2 regions of the Shewanella livingstonensis genome follow, and region 1 is predicted to be linked to the other one. Evidence: predicted binding sites of a transcription regulator. Region 1 holds the regulator's gene; the other holds the start of a gene.
What was found. Region 1 encodes sigma-54, which starts transcription at its own class of promoters, with help from an activator protein. Its sites were predicted from a motif close to GTTGGCACGNNNNTNGNNT; they were not measured.
Positions count from the first base shown of each region.

Region 2: a site for sigma-54 is predicted at 6,675-6,693, ahead of EGC82_RS05085 (DUF4097 family beta strand repeat-containing protein). Genes of this name have one in related genera too.

Region 1 is NZ_CP034015.1:4,403,016-4,411,019, reverse strand. It holds gene mgtE (magnesium transporter) at 1-319, opposite strand, end outside; gene EGC82_RS19225 (HPr family phosphocarrier protein) at 807-1,082, opposite strand; gene rapZ (RNase adapter RapZ) at 1,103-1,966, opposite strand; gene ptsN (PTS IIA-like nitrogen regulatory protein PtsN) at 1,963-2,406, opposite strand; gene hpf (ribosome hibernation promoting factor) at 2,409-2,696, opposite strand; gene EGC82_RS19205 (RNA polymerase factor sigma-54) at 2,721-4,205, opposite strand; gene lptB (LPS export ABC transporter ATP-binding protein) at 4,349-5,080, opposite strand; gene lptA (lipopolysaccharide transport periplasmic protein LptA) at 5,077-5,658, opposite strand; gene lptC (LPS export ABC transporter periplasmic protein LptC) at 5,645-6,205, opposite strand; gene kdsC (3-deoxy-manno-octulosonate-8-phosphatase KdsC) at 6,202-6,768, opposite strand; gene EGC82_RS19180 (KpsF/GutQ family sugar-phosphate isomerase) at 6,771-7,748, opposite strand; gene EGC82_RS19175 (calcium/sodium antiporter) at 7,793-8,004, opposite strand, start outside.
Region 2 is NZ_CP034015.1:1,161,081-1,169,084, forward strand. It holds gene EGC82_RS05050 (membrane dipeptidase) at 1-237, opposite strand, end outside; gene EGC82_RS05055 (SufE family protein) at 265-720, opposite strand; gene EGC82_RS05060 (aminotransferase class V-fold PLP-dependent enzyme) at 786-2,075, opposite strand; gene EGC82_RS05065 (NADP(H)-dependent aldo-keto reductase) at 2,188-3,228, opposite strand; gene EGC82_RS05070 (ankyrin repeat domain-containing protein) at 3,409-5,361, shown strand; gene EGC82_RS05075 (GNAT family N-acetyltransferase) at 5,437-5,958, opposite strand; gene yjjX (inosine/xanthosine triphosphatase) at 5,951-6,523, opposite strand; gene EGC82_RS05085 (DUF4097 family beta strand repeat-containing protein) at 6,802-7,605, shown strand; gene EGC82_RS05090 (ribonuclease H family protein) at 7,781-8,004, shown strand, end outside.

The DNA.
Region 1 (8,004 bases):
GGAGAATATAAGCAAGGTCATCGGTGTCCATTCCGATTGTGGCTTGAGCAAGTTTTTCTGGTGTCATGCTGCTAATGAGTGAATCTTTGAGTTCTTCACCTAATTCGTCAAGAATTTCACCCGCATATTGTTGATCAATGAGTTGCCATAATACCTGTCGATTTTTGGGCGGTGATGATTCGAGAATGAGCGCGACATCGTTAGGCGACATGGTATGTAACATATTACGAGCATGGACAAACAAACCACTGTCTAGCGCTTGAGCAAGTTGATTGAGTCGTTGTTCTGTTATCTCATTGTCTAGGTACTCTTTACCCATATATCTACTTCCTATTTATCATACCAATATCATTAAGTATGTCATCATGTTGGGCTGCTCAGGCTTGTTTGTTCAAGACGTATTAGAACCATAATAGTTGTTGCTTACGTAAGACAATGTAACGCATAAATGGAATACAGGGGTTGTTTCCGCTGGACGAAATTATGCATTGTTTAGGCTGCTTTATATAATATAGACAAACGACTGCACGGATGCAGAGTCATACTGGATCCGTTGCTGAAAGCAGTTAAATTAGTATCATGTTAAACGCTAAACTCTCGCAGATTGAACTGATACTTAATCAGATTGGTATCTGCGCCGTGAGATAAACCTAAGGGCTAATATTGTCGGGGAATTGATGCCCACTGTTGAGCAATCAATGTCGTGACAGTGTGGTTATTATGGGCATTGTCTTCAGTGGCCATAATAACTAGATATGATGGTAGATTAAAAAATTAATGATTTGCCAATCGTACTATTCACAAATTTAGCAAGACTCATCAAATTTTGCATTGATGAGATCACACACTGCGTTTAATGCTACTTCGGCATCTGGACCTTGTGCCGTTACCGTGATAATTTTTCCTATGCCACTTTCAAGCATTAACAACCCCAGTACGCTCGCTGCACTGGCATTTTTATCGCCTTGAGTTAAGGTAATATTGGCATCAAAATCATAGGCTAAAACCGCTAATTTTGTTGCTGCTCGGGCATGTAGTCCTAATTTATTTGAAATGGTAACTTGGCGTTCAAGTTTGATCATCCGTTCGATCCTATGCTCACTTAGCTATTGGTACCACTTATCTTTAATTCTCTGTGGCGAGCATTAACAGTATGTTTACTGCCTTGTCTAAATCGTTTTGCTAATTGGTCTGCAATATATACCGAACGATGCTGGCCACCAGTACATCCAATAGCGATGGTAAGGTAGCTGCGATTGTTGCGTTCTAAATGCGGCATCCAGGTTTCAAATAGATTTTCAATTTGCCAGATAAACTTATTAACCAATGGTTGTCGACCTAAGAATTCTTGTACTGGTTCATCTAAACCTGTAAAGGGACGCAGCTCTATTTCCCAGTGTGGATTAGGCAGGAAGCGCACATCAAACATAAAGTCAGCTTCAGTTGGCATGCCGTGCTTAAAGCCAAAAGATTCAAAGTTAATCACTAACTCTTTATCGACACTGCCTAATAATATTTGCCTAACCTGATCGCTTAATTCGTAGATGTTCAGTGCAGAAGTATCTATGTAATGGTCAACAATTTTTGCGATTGGCTCAAGTAAATGGCCTTCTAGTTTTATCGCTTCTTGCAGTGAAATATGATTTTTAGATAACGGGTGTAATCGACGTGTTTCGCTGTAGCGCTTAAGTAATACTTTATCATTAGAATTTAAAAAGAAGCTGATAATTTCAGTGTCATCTTCAAGTAGGGCTAATTGGTCTTGCAGCACTTTGCCTTGTTCAGCAATGTTACGCACATCAACACTAATCGCCACTAAATCATTACTGCCCTTTAGCTGGGCTAGTAATGTGCCAATAAGTGGTAAAGGCAAATTATCAACACAATAATATCCTAGGTCTTCTAATACTCTCAGGGCAACGGACTTTCCTGAGCCTGAACGTCCCGATACTATGACAAGTTTCATGCAGTTATAACCTGATAAAGTTCTGTTGAGTCGTGAGTTTTACGAAGCTGTTTCAATATTTGCTTATCGCTTAGCTTTTTAGCCATACTCGATAATGTGCCTAAATGTTGCTGGCACTGATCTGCTGGTACTAACAAAGCAAATAAAATATCCACGGGCTGCTTATCTATTGCATCAAAGGCAATGGCTTCTTCACATTTAACAAATATCGCAATAGGGTGATCAATGGTCGTCAACCGACCATGAGGTATCGCAATGCCATTTCCTATACCTGTGCTACCCATTTTCTCTCTCGCTAATAGGCTTTCAAAAACCTCTTGCGAAGACAGGGTTGGGTACTGGGCAGCGACTAAATTGCTGATGAGTTCCAGTACTTTTTTCTTACTGCCCGGTGTGGCACAGGTAGTGCATTCCGGCTGCAGAATGGTACAAAGTTCCATCGTTAGTGTTTTGTATACTTCTCTTTGTGTTTAATTACCTGACGGTCGAGTTTATCGATCAGGGCGTCTATAGCAGCATACATATCATTACTTTCTGACATGGCAAAAATCTCTGCACCATTAAGGTTGATTTTAGCTTCTGCTTTTTGTTGTAATTTTTCTACATTGAGCACAACGTGTACATTATGGATCTGATCGAAGTGCCGTTCAAGCTTTGAAAATTTACCTTGCACGTATTCACGTAAAGATTCGGTTATGTCGACATGACGCCCAGTTAAATTTATTTGCATAAAAATTCCTCCATTACCTGTAGATTATAAACTCTTACGTTGGTTTGAGGGCGGGATCATCATTGCTTCACGGTATTTTGCAATCGTACGACGAGCAACGTTTATGCCCTGTTCTGCCAGAAGTTGAGCCATTTTACTGTCACTTAACGGTTTTTTCTGGTTTTCTGCAGCAACCAGCTTTTTGATAAAAGCACGAATGGCTGTTGATGAGCATTCCCCGCCATCATCTGTGCTGACATGACTAGAGAAGAAGTATTTTAGTTCAAATAGCCCACGAGGAGTGTGCATATATTTCTGTGTGGTGACACGCGAAATAGTTGATTCATGCATTTCTACCGCTTCAGCTATGTCATTAAGTACCATAGGCTTCATAGCTTCTTCACCATATTCAAAGAAGCCTTGCTGAAATTTCACAATGCAGTTGGCTACCTTGAGTAAGGTATCATTGCGGCTTTCGATACTTTTAATAAACCATTTAGCCTCTTGCAAGTGACCGCGAATAAATTGACTGTCAGATGAGCTTTTACTATTTCTGGCCATCGCGGCATATTGCTGATTAACGCCAATCTTAGGCATATTGTCTGGATTTAACTCTACAACCCAACGGCCATTTTTCTTTAGTACTGTGACATCTGGGATGACGTATTCGTCATCAATGGCGGTAATTAATAAGCCCGGACGGGGATTGAGTGACTGGATTAGGGTGATGGCATCACGCAATTCATTTTCTTTTAGCTTAGTTTTACGCATTAATAATCTGAAATCACGGCCAGCAATTAAATCTAAATAGTTTTTAATTAGCAGTCGAGCATTATCAATATGTGGTGTTGTATTGGCATATTGGGCTAATTGAATGATCAAACATTCACTTAAATCACGTGCAGCAACGCCAACGGGGTCAAAGTGTTGAATGCGTTTTAATACTGCTTCAACTTCATCGAGCTCAACATTTTCATCGCCCATGGCTTCGAGAATGTCTTCAGTGCTTTGGGTTAAATAGCCGCGTTCATCTATGGCATCAATAATGGCTGTAGCAATCGCCAAATCGGTCTCTGAAAATGGCGTAAGATTTTTTTGCCATTCTAAATGTTCATACAAACCTTCGGTAGTTTCACCTTGGAAAGGCATGTCATCATCGCGCATGCTCGCACTGCCTGAACCCGACATCGGTGAGGCGGTATAGACCTCATCCCATGTGGTATCCATGGCTAAATCATCCATGGTTTCTTTGGTCATGGATTCTGCTGTGTCGACTGTGGAGGTGTCTTTTTCAACATTGACTATGCTGTTGTCACTAAAGTCGGTATCAGCTTGGTCACGATGTTCTTTTATGGGATCTTTTGCTTCAGGAAACTCATCTTCTATTTCAAGTAATGGATTTGAATCCAATGCTTGTTGGATTTCTTGCTGTAGCTCCAATGACGATAATTGCAGTAAGCGAATGGCTTGCTGCAATTGTGGGGTCATGGTTAAGTGTTGACCCATTTTAAGTTGGAGTGACGCTTTCATTTACCGCTTATCCCTAGATGATTTCCATAAAAATGACAATCTCAAAAAATGTAATGGATTGCCACATACATCAATGACATTTAACCCTGTTTAGATATCGTTCAATGAAATGAGTTAGATAGACTAAAAGGCCAGTAAAGTAACTATAGCTTGAATTGTTCACCTAAGTACACAGCACGAACTTGTTGATTGCTCAATATCTCTTCAGGTGTACCTTCGGCAATTAAATTGCCTTGGCTAACAATATAAGCTCGCTCACAAACGTCTAAGGTTTCACGGACGTTATGGTCGGTAATTAATACCCCTAAACCGCGATTTTTAAGTTGTTGAATAATTTTTTTTATGTCGATGACCGAAATAGGGTCAACACCCGCAAAGGGCTCATCGAGTAAAATAAATTTGGGATTAGCCGCTAAAGCGCGTGCAATTTCAACTCGGCGACGCTCTCCACCCGACAAGGACATGCCTTGGCTGTCGCGAATGTGGGTGATATGAAATTCTTCTAACAAATGTTCTACTTGCTCAATACGTTGGTCGGTACTGAGCTCTTTGCGAGTTTGCAACACGGCCATAATATTGTCGTATACGGTGAGCTTGCGGAAAATACTGGCTTCTTGTGGTAAGTAACCTATACCTTTGCGGGCGCGCAAATGCATTGGGTCGGCTGTAAGGTCGTCATCATCAATGAGGATCCGACCTTTATCGCTTTTTACTAAGCCCACCACCATATAAAAAGTGGTTGTTTTACCTGCACCATTTGGGCCTAAAAGACCAACAATTTGGCCGGTTTTAACCGTTAAACTCACATCTTTGACAACTTGACGAGCTTTATAGCTTTTAGCTAGATTTTCAGCAGTTAACGTTATTTGGGTCATGGTTTGATCTGCTTGTTAACCGGAATTTCAGGGAGTTGTTGTTTAGGTGCAGTCTCGTCTTGGAAGTTCTCAGGTTGAATGATGGTAATCACTCGATCTGGTCCTTTACCAGTGCTTTCAGCAATCAACTCTTGCGCATTGATATTGTACTTAATTCGATTACCAGTAACTTGGCTGCCTGATTGATCCAGTTTAGCATTACCTGTCAATGTGAGTGTGGTCGTAGCTAGGTCATAACTAATTTCGTCAGCACTGGCAGTACCAATTTGGCCGTCATCTAATTCTTGCGAAAACGTTGCTGGTGAGCCTGTAGCGATAAGCCGTTTACTGGTACTGTTTTCGGGGGTAAACGCTCGTAGTTCATCGGCATTGATATTAATGGTGCCTTGGACAATAGTAACCGGACCATTAAAGACAATTTGGTTGTTTTTAATGTCGGCAGATTGACTGACCGAAGCGATTTTTAATTCTTGTTTAAGATCACCTTGTTTCGCCGCAGCAGGCAAACTCAGTATACAAAGTATGCTGCTTAACAACATAACATTGGCGCGAGTGTGGAGACGATTAATGTGGCTCATATGTTCCTTCTACCTGGCTAAGTAGCGATAATTTTTGCGAATTCAAGTCGGCATGCAAGCCTAAACCTTGAATAATAAACCCTTTGCCTTTGATGTACACCATCTCTTGCGAAGTACCTATCATGGTGGTTAAGTCCACGGCAATAGCTTGGGTACTCAATGACTGTAGAGGTTCTTCTATATCAATGGCATCAATAATAACATTTTTTTCTAATATGACTTTGCTGGTATTTTTATTCAGCTGTCCTTTGTCTGCCGTTAATTTCCATTGTGCTTTACCATTTTCAGGGTAAATAAGGTAGACAGGTTTAGTAAAGTGAGTGATGTCACTTGAAGCGTAATGCTCCATATGTTCTGCACTGACTCGACTTTCGACAAAACCGAATTGATTGAATTCAGTGGTGCGGAGATTATCCGCAATAAAGTCTGGGCGCTCAATACCGCGCACTTTCACCGCGTCCAGTTCACTACGCTTTATTTGTGCTTGCCAGTACAATAAAAAAGCAAGCCCAAAAAAAACCACAATACCTAGGGTGATTCTATTCATATACTCATGCCATGAGCGCTATCAAATTTGTCTTGGCTTAATAATAATAAATCGGTGAGTTCACGAAGCGCGCCATGTCCGCCATTAAGGGTCGTTGTCATATGACAGTGTTGTTTCACAAACGGATGACCATCACCGACACAAACCGCTAATCCTACGGCTTTCATTACCGGAAGGTCTACCATGTCATCGCCAATGTAAGCTACTTCATCTGCACTAACATTATACAGCGACATAAGCTGCTCAAACGGCTCAAACTTATTATCAATACCTTGATAAATATGTTGGATACCTAATGCCGTCATACGGGTGTCGACAATTTTTGATTTACGACCGGTAATAACGGCAACATGAATGTTGCTAGTAAGCAGTGAGCGAACACCATAACCGTCTCGTGTGTGAAAGGCTTTGAGTTCTTCACCGGCGTTACTGAGGTAAATTCGTCCATCTGAAAATACCCCATCGACATCACAGATTAACAATTTGATTTTCTGTGCTCGTTGCCAAATATCATTGCTGATAGGGCCGTAAAATCCTTGCTGACACTCGGTTGATTCTGACATGATTAAATGACTCCTGCTTTAACCATATCGAGCATGTTTAATGCCCCGATCGGTTGATGTTTTTCATTGACGACAATCAGTCCATTGATGCTTTTTTCATCCATGATTTGTAGTGCTTGTGCCGCTAAAATACCGCTAGGGCAAGTTACACAGTTTTTAGTCATAACCTGGGCTATCGGCGTGGTTCGAAGGTTTACTTCGGCATCGATAACTCGGCGTAAATCACCATCGGTAAAAATACCTACAAGTTTAGTAGCACAGTCAACGATAGCGGTCATACCAAGGCCTTTTTTAGATATTTCATAAAGCGCATCAGTGATGCAAATATCATTATGGACTATAGGTAAATCATCGCCTTTGTGCATAACATCATCGACTTTTAACAATAATTTTCGCCCAAGAGATCCTCCCGGGTGTGACAAGGCAAAGTCATCTCGAGTAAAGCCTTTTGCTTGCAATAGGGCAATGGCTAATGCATCACCCATTGCTAAGGTTGCAGTAGTGCTAGAGGTTGGAGCTAATCCTAATGGGCAAGCTTCTTCTTGAACGGCAATGCATAAATGAATTTTAGATAAACGCGCCATATTAGAGTCTGGTTTACCTGTGACGGCAATAACAGGTACGCCCATACGTTGTATTACTGGCATTAATGTGAGTATTTCGCTCGACTCACCAGAGTTAGAAATAGCGAGTACAATATCGTTCTTAGCCAATGCACCTAAATCACCATGACTGGCTTCACCAGGATGTACAAAAAATGCTGGTGTACCGGTACTGGCAAAGGTCGCCGAAATTTTATTGCCAATATGACCTGATTTGCCCATGCCCATGACAATCACTTTGCCTTTGCACTGCATGATTAATTGACATGCTTGGTCAAACTCAACAGAGTCAACATATTGATATAAATTATCTAAGGCAGCTTTTTCAATATCAATGACTTTACGGCCCCACTGACGAAATTGAGTTTGATTTACCATACAGCTCTCTCTTTTAGCTTAATACTTTATCTTTATGCTCCAATCTAATGTGATTGAAATACAACAATTTGGTACGCAATAAAGGTGATTAATAATAGTGCGCCATGCCAACGAGTCAGTTGTTGCTTGGCTCCACTGGATAACACTAAAATGGCTAATGCCGCACTGGTGCCTAAGACCATATAGAAGTCTCTGCCACTGGCTGAAGCATCTATTTCACCAGGTGAAATTAACCCTGGTAATGCCAGTACGGCAA
Region 2 (8,004 bases), 1.6 Mb from region 1:
TTTGGTTCCATCAGCTTGTTCAATGGTTTCAACGGCCGAAATATCGGCAATAAAGGCATCGAGCTTAGAGGCTTTAACATCATTGATGTCGGTGGGTAGAAAGGATAAACCATCAATGTATAAACGACGTGGTTTAGCTGCCCATGCAGGAAGCGAGCTTAAAGGGCTTAATAATGTGGCTGCTCCAAGGCCTTTTAAGATATGACGGCGAGCTTGGTTACAGACTTTTTGAGTCATTATTATTCCTTAGTGTTGGCAGGTGTTTCATGTACCAACATCATGTGTATAGGCAACGATGGCTTGTGCTAACGCAGTTAAACCATTGGTACGAGATGGACTTAATTGGCCACTGAGTCCGAAACGTGCAAAGTATTGTTTTACATCAAATTGTTGTATTTTGTTAGTGCTTTTACCTTGGCACGCGACCAATAATAATCCCATTAAGCCTTTTACAATACGTGCATCGCTATCTGCGATATAAAAATGCTGCCCATTGATCATGTAATGGTACAACCAAGCCTGGCTTTCACAGCCTTTAACTTGTGCATCTGCCTGTTTAAATTCTACAGCTAACGGCGGTATTAATTTACCGAGTAACATAATCTGACGGTATTTATCTTGCCAGTTATGGGCTTGCTCAATGAGGTTAACGGCTTCAACTAATTCATCCGATAAAGGCGAAAATAACTGCGGTGAAGGTACGGCACTTGGGTTTAACATGGTAGTTCAATTAACCTCGGCTGTAGATAATAGATGTATCTGGATCAGCGTGTTGTACTTTAACACTATAACAATAACTCTTTTACAGCATTAAGTGCATGAATAAATTGATCAACATCTTGCTTATTAGTATAGATGCCTATTGATGCACGGCAACAGCCGCCTAAATTAAGGCTGGTCATTAGTGGCATAGCGCAATGATGACCACAACGAACGGCCACAGCTTGTTGGTCGAGTAAAATCCCCACATCTTGGTGATGTTCACCTTGCAGATTAAAAGCCACAGCACCAATATTATGGCGTTGACCATCAGCGCAGTGCTTATCACCAGAGTGCTTATCATTGGCAATACCATATAATTCGATAGCGCCAAGTTGTTGCAGTTGCTGCTGTAAATAGCGCAGCAATTGTTGTTCATGTGCAAGTATTTGCTCGCGTGGCAATTGCTGTAAAAAATGAATGGCAGCCCCTAGGCCAATCACTTCTGCGATAGCGGGCGTTCCAGCTTCAAGGCGATTTGGTAACGCACCAAACTCAGTCTGCTCAAAACTCACGGTTTTAATCATCTCGCCGCCAGTGAGCATTGGGGTTAATTTATCGAGCTCTGTATATCGACCATATAAAATACCCACCCCAGTTGGTCCATACATTTTATGGCCTGAAAACACATAAAAATCACAATCAATTTGTTGTACATCAACGGGTAAATGGGCAATCGCCTGAGCGCCATCAACCAAGGTTAGCGCGCCGACGGCTTTGGCTTTTGCGACTAGCTCATTGACTGGGTTTAATGTGCCCAAGGCATTTGACACATGGCATAGTGCAACCACTTTAGGCTTCAGCATTAATAGTTGATCAAAAGCGGCTATATCCAGTTGCGCGTCTGTTGTCAGCTGGATCGGTTTGATCACCGCGCCGGTGCGTTTTGCCAGTTCCTGCCAAGGAACAATATTGGCGTGGTGGGCTGCGGTATCAATTAATATCACATCATTTGGCTTGATTTGTGACGTCAGTCCGTAGGCCACCATATTGATCGATTCTGTGGTGCCGTGGGTAAAAATGATTTCGTCTTGACGCTGGGCGTGGATAAATTCAGCCACTTGTTGACGAACCGCTTCATATTGTTGAGTTGCCCGTGCAGACAATTGATGCGCCGCACGGTGCACATTGGCGTTGTTGAGTTGGTAGTACTCGGTCATCGCATCAATGACCGCTTGCGGCTTTTGGCTCGTTGCTGCGGTGTCTAAGTAACACAAAGGATGATCGCCAATGGTCTGTTTAAGCGCCGGGAATTGATCGCGTAGTGCTTGATGATCAAATAAAACGGCAGACGATAATGACGATGCAGACTTCATAAATAAGGGTTTCTGTATTGAAAATAAAAGGCATCAAGATCTTCAGTGATCTTGATGCCCATTGCAAGGTTTTGTGGCGATAAGCTCAATTAGTCTGGCGGTTATTGTTTTCCTACGGACAAGGGAAACGGTATAACGCCGATAATTCGTTAATTCTTATCATCAGCTCGTCAGATAAGCTGACCTTGTGGCTGTCGATGTTTTGCTTTAACTGATGTAAATCAGTTGCGCCAATAATATTAGCAGCAACAAATTTGCGGCTATTGACAAATGCTAAGGCCATTTCGGTGGGAGATAAACCAAATTCTCGGGCCAAATCGATATAAGCTTGCGTCGCTTCCAGTGCCATAGGGGTACTGTTGTAGCGGGCAAAGCGTTTAAATACCGTTAAACGTGCGCCTTCAGGCCACTGATTATTTTCGTATTTACCGGTTAAGGCACCAAAGGCTAACGGCGAATAAGCTAATAATGGCACTTCTTCACGATAACTGATTTCAGACATGGCGATTTCGTAGCTGCGATTAAGCAAGTTGTAAGGATTTTGCACGCTGATAATGCGCGGTAAATCGTGCTTTTCAGCTAATTTAAGGTATTTCATAAAGCCCCAAGGGGTTTCATTAGAAATGCCGATATAACGCACTTTACCTTGCTTAATAATTTCTGCTAAGGCTTCAAGGGTATCTAAAATAGGCGTGTAGTGCTCTTCTTCATCGTGTTCATACATCATTTCGCCGAAGAAATTAGTATTTCTATCCGGCCAGTGCACTTGATACAAATCGATAGTATCGATTTGTAAGCGCGCTAATGAGTCATCAACAGCTTGATGGATGTTGCGCCAGTCCAGAGCCATATCTTTACGGATGTAATCACCTTTACCGCCAGGCGCAGCCACTTTAGTGGCAATCACTAAATTGTCGCGATTACCTTGCGCTTTGAGGTAGTTACCAATGATACGTTCGGTTTCACCCTGGGTTTCAGCTTTAGGTGGAACCGGGTACATTTCAGCGGTATCAATAAAGTTAACGCCTTGACCAATAGCATAATCGAGTTGAGCAAAAGCGTCGGCTTGAGTATTTTGTTCACCCCAAGTCATGGTGCCAAGACAGATCTTACTGACCTCAAGGCTAGAATGTGCGATACGTTGATATTCCATGATCATCCTCCTATGGAATGTGCTTAATCTGAGGCTACCAAGCTTTTGCATCGTTGCAAAGCGCTATAATACACTTGCCGTAAGACTGCTTGAAAAGTATTCAAAATCACTTGTTCATGAGGTTATCTCATATAACTGTGATATGTTTTCGCTAATGGGAGTTGTTATCAAAGGATTGTTATGAAGTTTCGATTGTGGATTGTATTAGTGGTCATTTTATTTGTGGCTTTGACCGGCTGGTTGTATTTTAACCAACAGTTAGCCGATCCGATTGCATCGACGCCATCTCCGGCCAGTAAAACACTAGATAATCAAATTCAAACTCCTTCTGAGCCCGTCCAAGAAACCGATGCTACAGCTATTGCGGTTACCAATTTTGCCGTCTGTAAAATACTGCTGCAAAATAATGATAAACACAGTGGTAATTGGGCTCGTGATCATTACCTTAGCTGGGACAAATATCTCAATGATTACAGTTTAGATGACGTCACCATGGTGATTGACAAACTATTAAATTCTAATTTTGCCGTGATGTTTAGGGTAGAGCAGTTACGAAAAGATTCTACGTTAGCTCAATTTAATCAAAAGGCTACCAAGGATGTTAAACAAGAACTGATTAAACAAGGGCATGAACTAAGCGGTTTTTTTGCTGGAATCAAAATGTCAAAGAAAGTGCCGGCTCCCGAGTTTGAAAATCTATCGAGCTTATCAGCTACAGAGCAACAATCCGTTTTTATCACAACCCCACCCTCTATTGATGATGCTGCTGCGTTGATGCTCGATGAACACGTCTCGAACCAAACTATCATTTCGCTCCTTGCACATATCGATAATCTTAATGCTTCCGTCGGATTCGATAAACTCGATACGATTTCAGTACTCGATTATGCTATCGATGCTTCGCGAGCTGAGGTTGTTAGTTATTTATTTAAACGAGGTGTAGAGCCTAGCAAAGATGCCTATATGGGCTCGTCAATGGAATGGGCTCTTAGCCGTTTAATGGTGGGCGATGCCAATAAGCCAGATGCGGCAGCTATAGTGCAGCAATTACAAGGCAAACAAGCCAATGCACGCTTTAATCAGCAAGACAGTAGTTTAGTCGAAGGTTTCTTTCCTAGACAATATTATCGGTTTGAGCCTGCTGAGATAGCATTAATACAGCAACAATATGGGCTCGATTTACTCCAAATTGGCGCACGTGATGAACTTAGCATAAGTAATGAGCATCCATTGTTACTTGAATTACTCGCGCAACAACAAGCCTATACAGAAAAAGCCTTGAAGGTGTCGGATTTAGCAAAGGTACTGCCACAGTGCCGTAATACAATAGATAAGGTTAATGCAAAGTGGCAACCTAAAGATGCATATCTTCTTATTGGGCAGGCTGATAAAACTTACACCGATAACCCTGATAAAACTATTGAGCAGCTTGCTAAGGTTGACCCTAGTCTAGTGGATTGTATGTTAAAACGGGTTGGTGATTATCAGCGTAGACAACAACTTATCTCCAATCTAGATCCTATATTTCGTTTATTGAGTGAAGGTAAAGTCATTGATTTTATCGACTCGATATTGGCTAAACCATTAAATGACGCGAATAAAAATTGGGTTTTTAGTCAGGCACTAGAATTCGATAGCCATTTTTACGATGACTTATTTAACAGTGAGTTGTTTGTTGATCCAATACAATATTTTGACTTTAATGACCGAATGTTTTCTGCTGACTTTCTAACAGGGTTAGAAGAGTCTAGTTATGATTTACACGGGCATGATTATAGAGGGAAAACCTTACTTTTTTATGCAGTAGTTAAAGGTAATGTAGATATTATCAAGAGATTAGTTGATGATAAGTTTCCCTTTATCATTAATGATACAGACCCAAAGTTAAGTAAAGGGCTCGATCCCTTACATGTCGCATTAAGTATTGAACCTTGGCCATTTAAGCCAGAAGATGCCGTTGAAAAAGTGGATTTGTTAATGCGTTACCAACCTAAAATCGATGAGTTTCATTTACGTCGAATGGGTTTGATAAAGTTAAAATACCCCGATGTTTATCAACAAATTATCAGTGCCTATCCGCAGCTCAAGGTTGTTGATGACAACGCGTTACCTCTGAGTATATGTGGGATATAGTTAATCAAAAGTTAATCAAGCATTAAACGAGATGAGAAGGAGAGCTAAGCTCCTCCTCTTACTCAGATTGTAACACTACAGCGCTTTTATCATCGCGATTTCACAGGCATCGTGGCCGGTTTCGCCTAAATGCTGACAGTGACTAAAGCCCAGTTTTTCATAGAGTGCTAGTGCTTCAACTAGCACTGCCGTGGTTTCTAAATACATTGATTGATAGCCTTGTTGCTTGGCGAACTCAATACACTGACGGGTTAATGGCTTCGCCATACCTTGACCACGTATGGCACGAGAGAAATACATTTTTTGTAATTCACATACGCCGTCATTTTTTGCTAATGGCGCAATTCCAGCGCCGCCAACCACTTTGCCTTGATACTCAATCACCCAGTATTGTGAACCTTCAGCTTGGTATACTTCACTTAAACAGTCGAGGGTTTTATCGGCTACGCTAAAGCCTTTATCTGGGGTTAACCCATATTCTGCAGACACTTCACGAATAACCGCTGCTAATGCGGCATCGTCATGTGCTTGTAATGTTCTAATCAAGGGTGCCTGCAAGTTGTCTTTGGTTGCATTTGCTTGCTGATTTTCAGTCATTAAATAATTCCGCATTGATAAAAGGAGCCATTGCCAGCACTAATGCTTGGGTATAAATGCTTTCGCGGGTGGCTAAACCTCGAGTGAGCAAGCCAATCGCGCCACCTTTTTGTTTAATATTATGAGTGTTAAATACTCGGTCCATTACTTTGCCAAGTTCTTCACCTGCTTGTAAAGCGTTAAAAATTGACTGTGGCAACGGCAAGTTAGCGCTACGACCAACAGATAATGTGTCGTTATGGATAATGGCCATGTATGCAAAGGTGGCTGGGCTGTGATCAAACTGATCGACTCCGCCTTCCATTGCCACATAAAAGTCAGCATGTTGATCGACTACTTTTGCATTAGCTTGGCAAAATTGAGCTCGGTTGATGGCACCCAATTTAGTTTCTGCTTCGGTCATGGGTTGGTCTGCCACCAGTGATGGCGCATGCATGCCAGTACAATCAATATGAACATCAGGGAAATATTGTCCAATAGCCTGTTTTGCAGCATTGATTTTAACTGGGTTGGTTGAACCAACAATGATAGTTAACGTTTGTGGTATCGCAGTAAAAGTCGGCATAGGGTTATGTTCTTATTTGTTTGAGTTAACCATGATGATCACAGTGGTGAAGTTAACCACATTGTATGGGATTTTAACCATTTTGGGTTTGATGACGAAGTTACTTTTATTACTGTTAATTGTAACTTGTTGTAAATATTGCTTTTGTTTAGTTGGTATGAAACCTGCTAAATGACTGTTAATTGCCGCTAACGCGCACTAACCACTGTTTACTCATATTAAGAGCATTTGTTTGGCGGCCTAACCTTATTGTTATCCTCATAAAAGGAATTAATCTTATGTCTATTCGTATCGCAACCATTAGTGTCACGGTCGGGCTTATTCTAGGTGCCACCCTATTTGGTGCTTCGCAAAGCGAAGCCGAATCTGTCTTTACGTCATCATCAGAGCAAAACAATACAAATCTTAACTTAGTAAAACAGCAATTAAATCTTGATGCTGGATCATTAACTGAGTTAGTCGCCAATACTGGCGCCGGCAAGTTAACAATTGTCGGGGTTGAAGGCTTAAAAGAAGTTAGCGTACATGCCGATATTTACACCCAATCATTGGATCAAGATGACATCGAAATTAAGCTCAGCTTGACCCGAAAAGGTGATAAGGGCTATTTATTATCAGAAATACACAGTGATCACTATTTCGGTGAATCACCTTATATTGATTTATTGGTAGAAGTACCAGCGGCGCTCGCATTGAATATTAAAGACGGTTCAGGGCCCATCCAAATAGATGATGTTAGTGCGGATATTGAGTTGATCGATGGCTCTGGCAGTATTGTGATGAACCACATTGGCAAATTGGTATTAGTTGATGGCTCAGGCTCTATTAATATTAGCGAGGCTAAAGGTGCGATTGAGTTGCAAGATGGTTCGGGCTCCATTCGCATTAACCATGTTATTGGTGATGTCACTATTGATGATGGTTCGGGTTCAATCAAGGTTAATCAAGTCTCCGGAGTGGTTAAGATAAACGATGGTTCCGGTGGCATTGATGTGGCTAACACCAAAGGTTTGACCATTGTTAATTCTGGGTCTGGTAGTGTCGATTATCAAAATATCGATGGCCCACTAACCCTAGACTGATGCTCAGCCACATTAAGTTCAGGTAAATCAAACTTAAGCTTATTTGGTCAAGATGTTCAAGTTAACTGCAACTGCGGCACGCAACATGCTTTTTTGTTTCAAAGCCAAGTTTAATCATGGCATTATGCAGGCACGTTATTAGTGAAGTTAGCATTGTTGAAGTAAGAGTTACATTATGGCAAAGAAGTTTTATGTAGTATGGGCTGGCCGCGAAACAGGCATTTTTACCAGCTGGGATGTGACTAAGCGTGCAGTTGATAAATATCCACAAGCCAAATATAAATCCTTTGCCACACAAGCAGAAGCTAAAGCGGCGTTTGCTCAATCGCCGGCAAGCAGTATTGGTAAAAGTGCACTACCTAAAGCGGCGGGTCGCTCATCGACAAAGGCTGTTGGGGC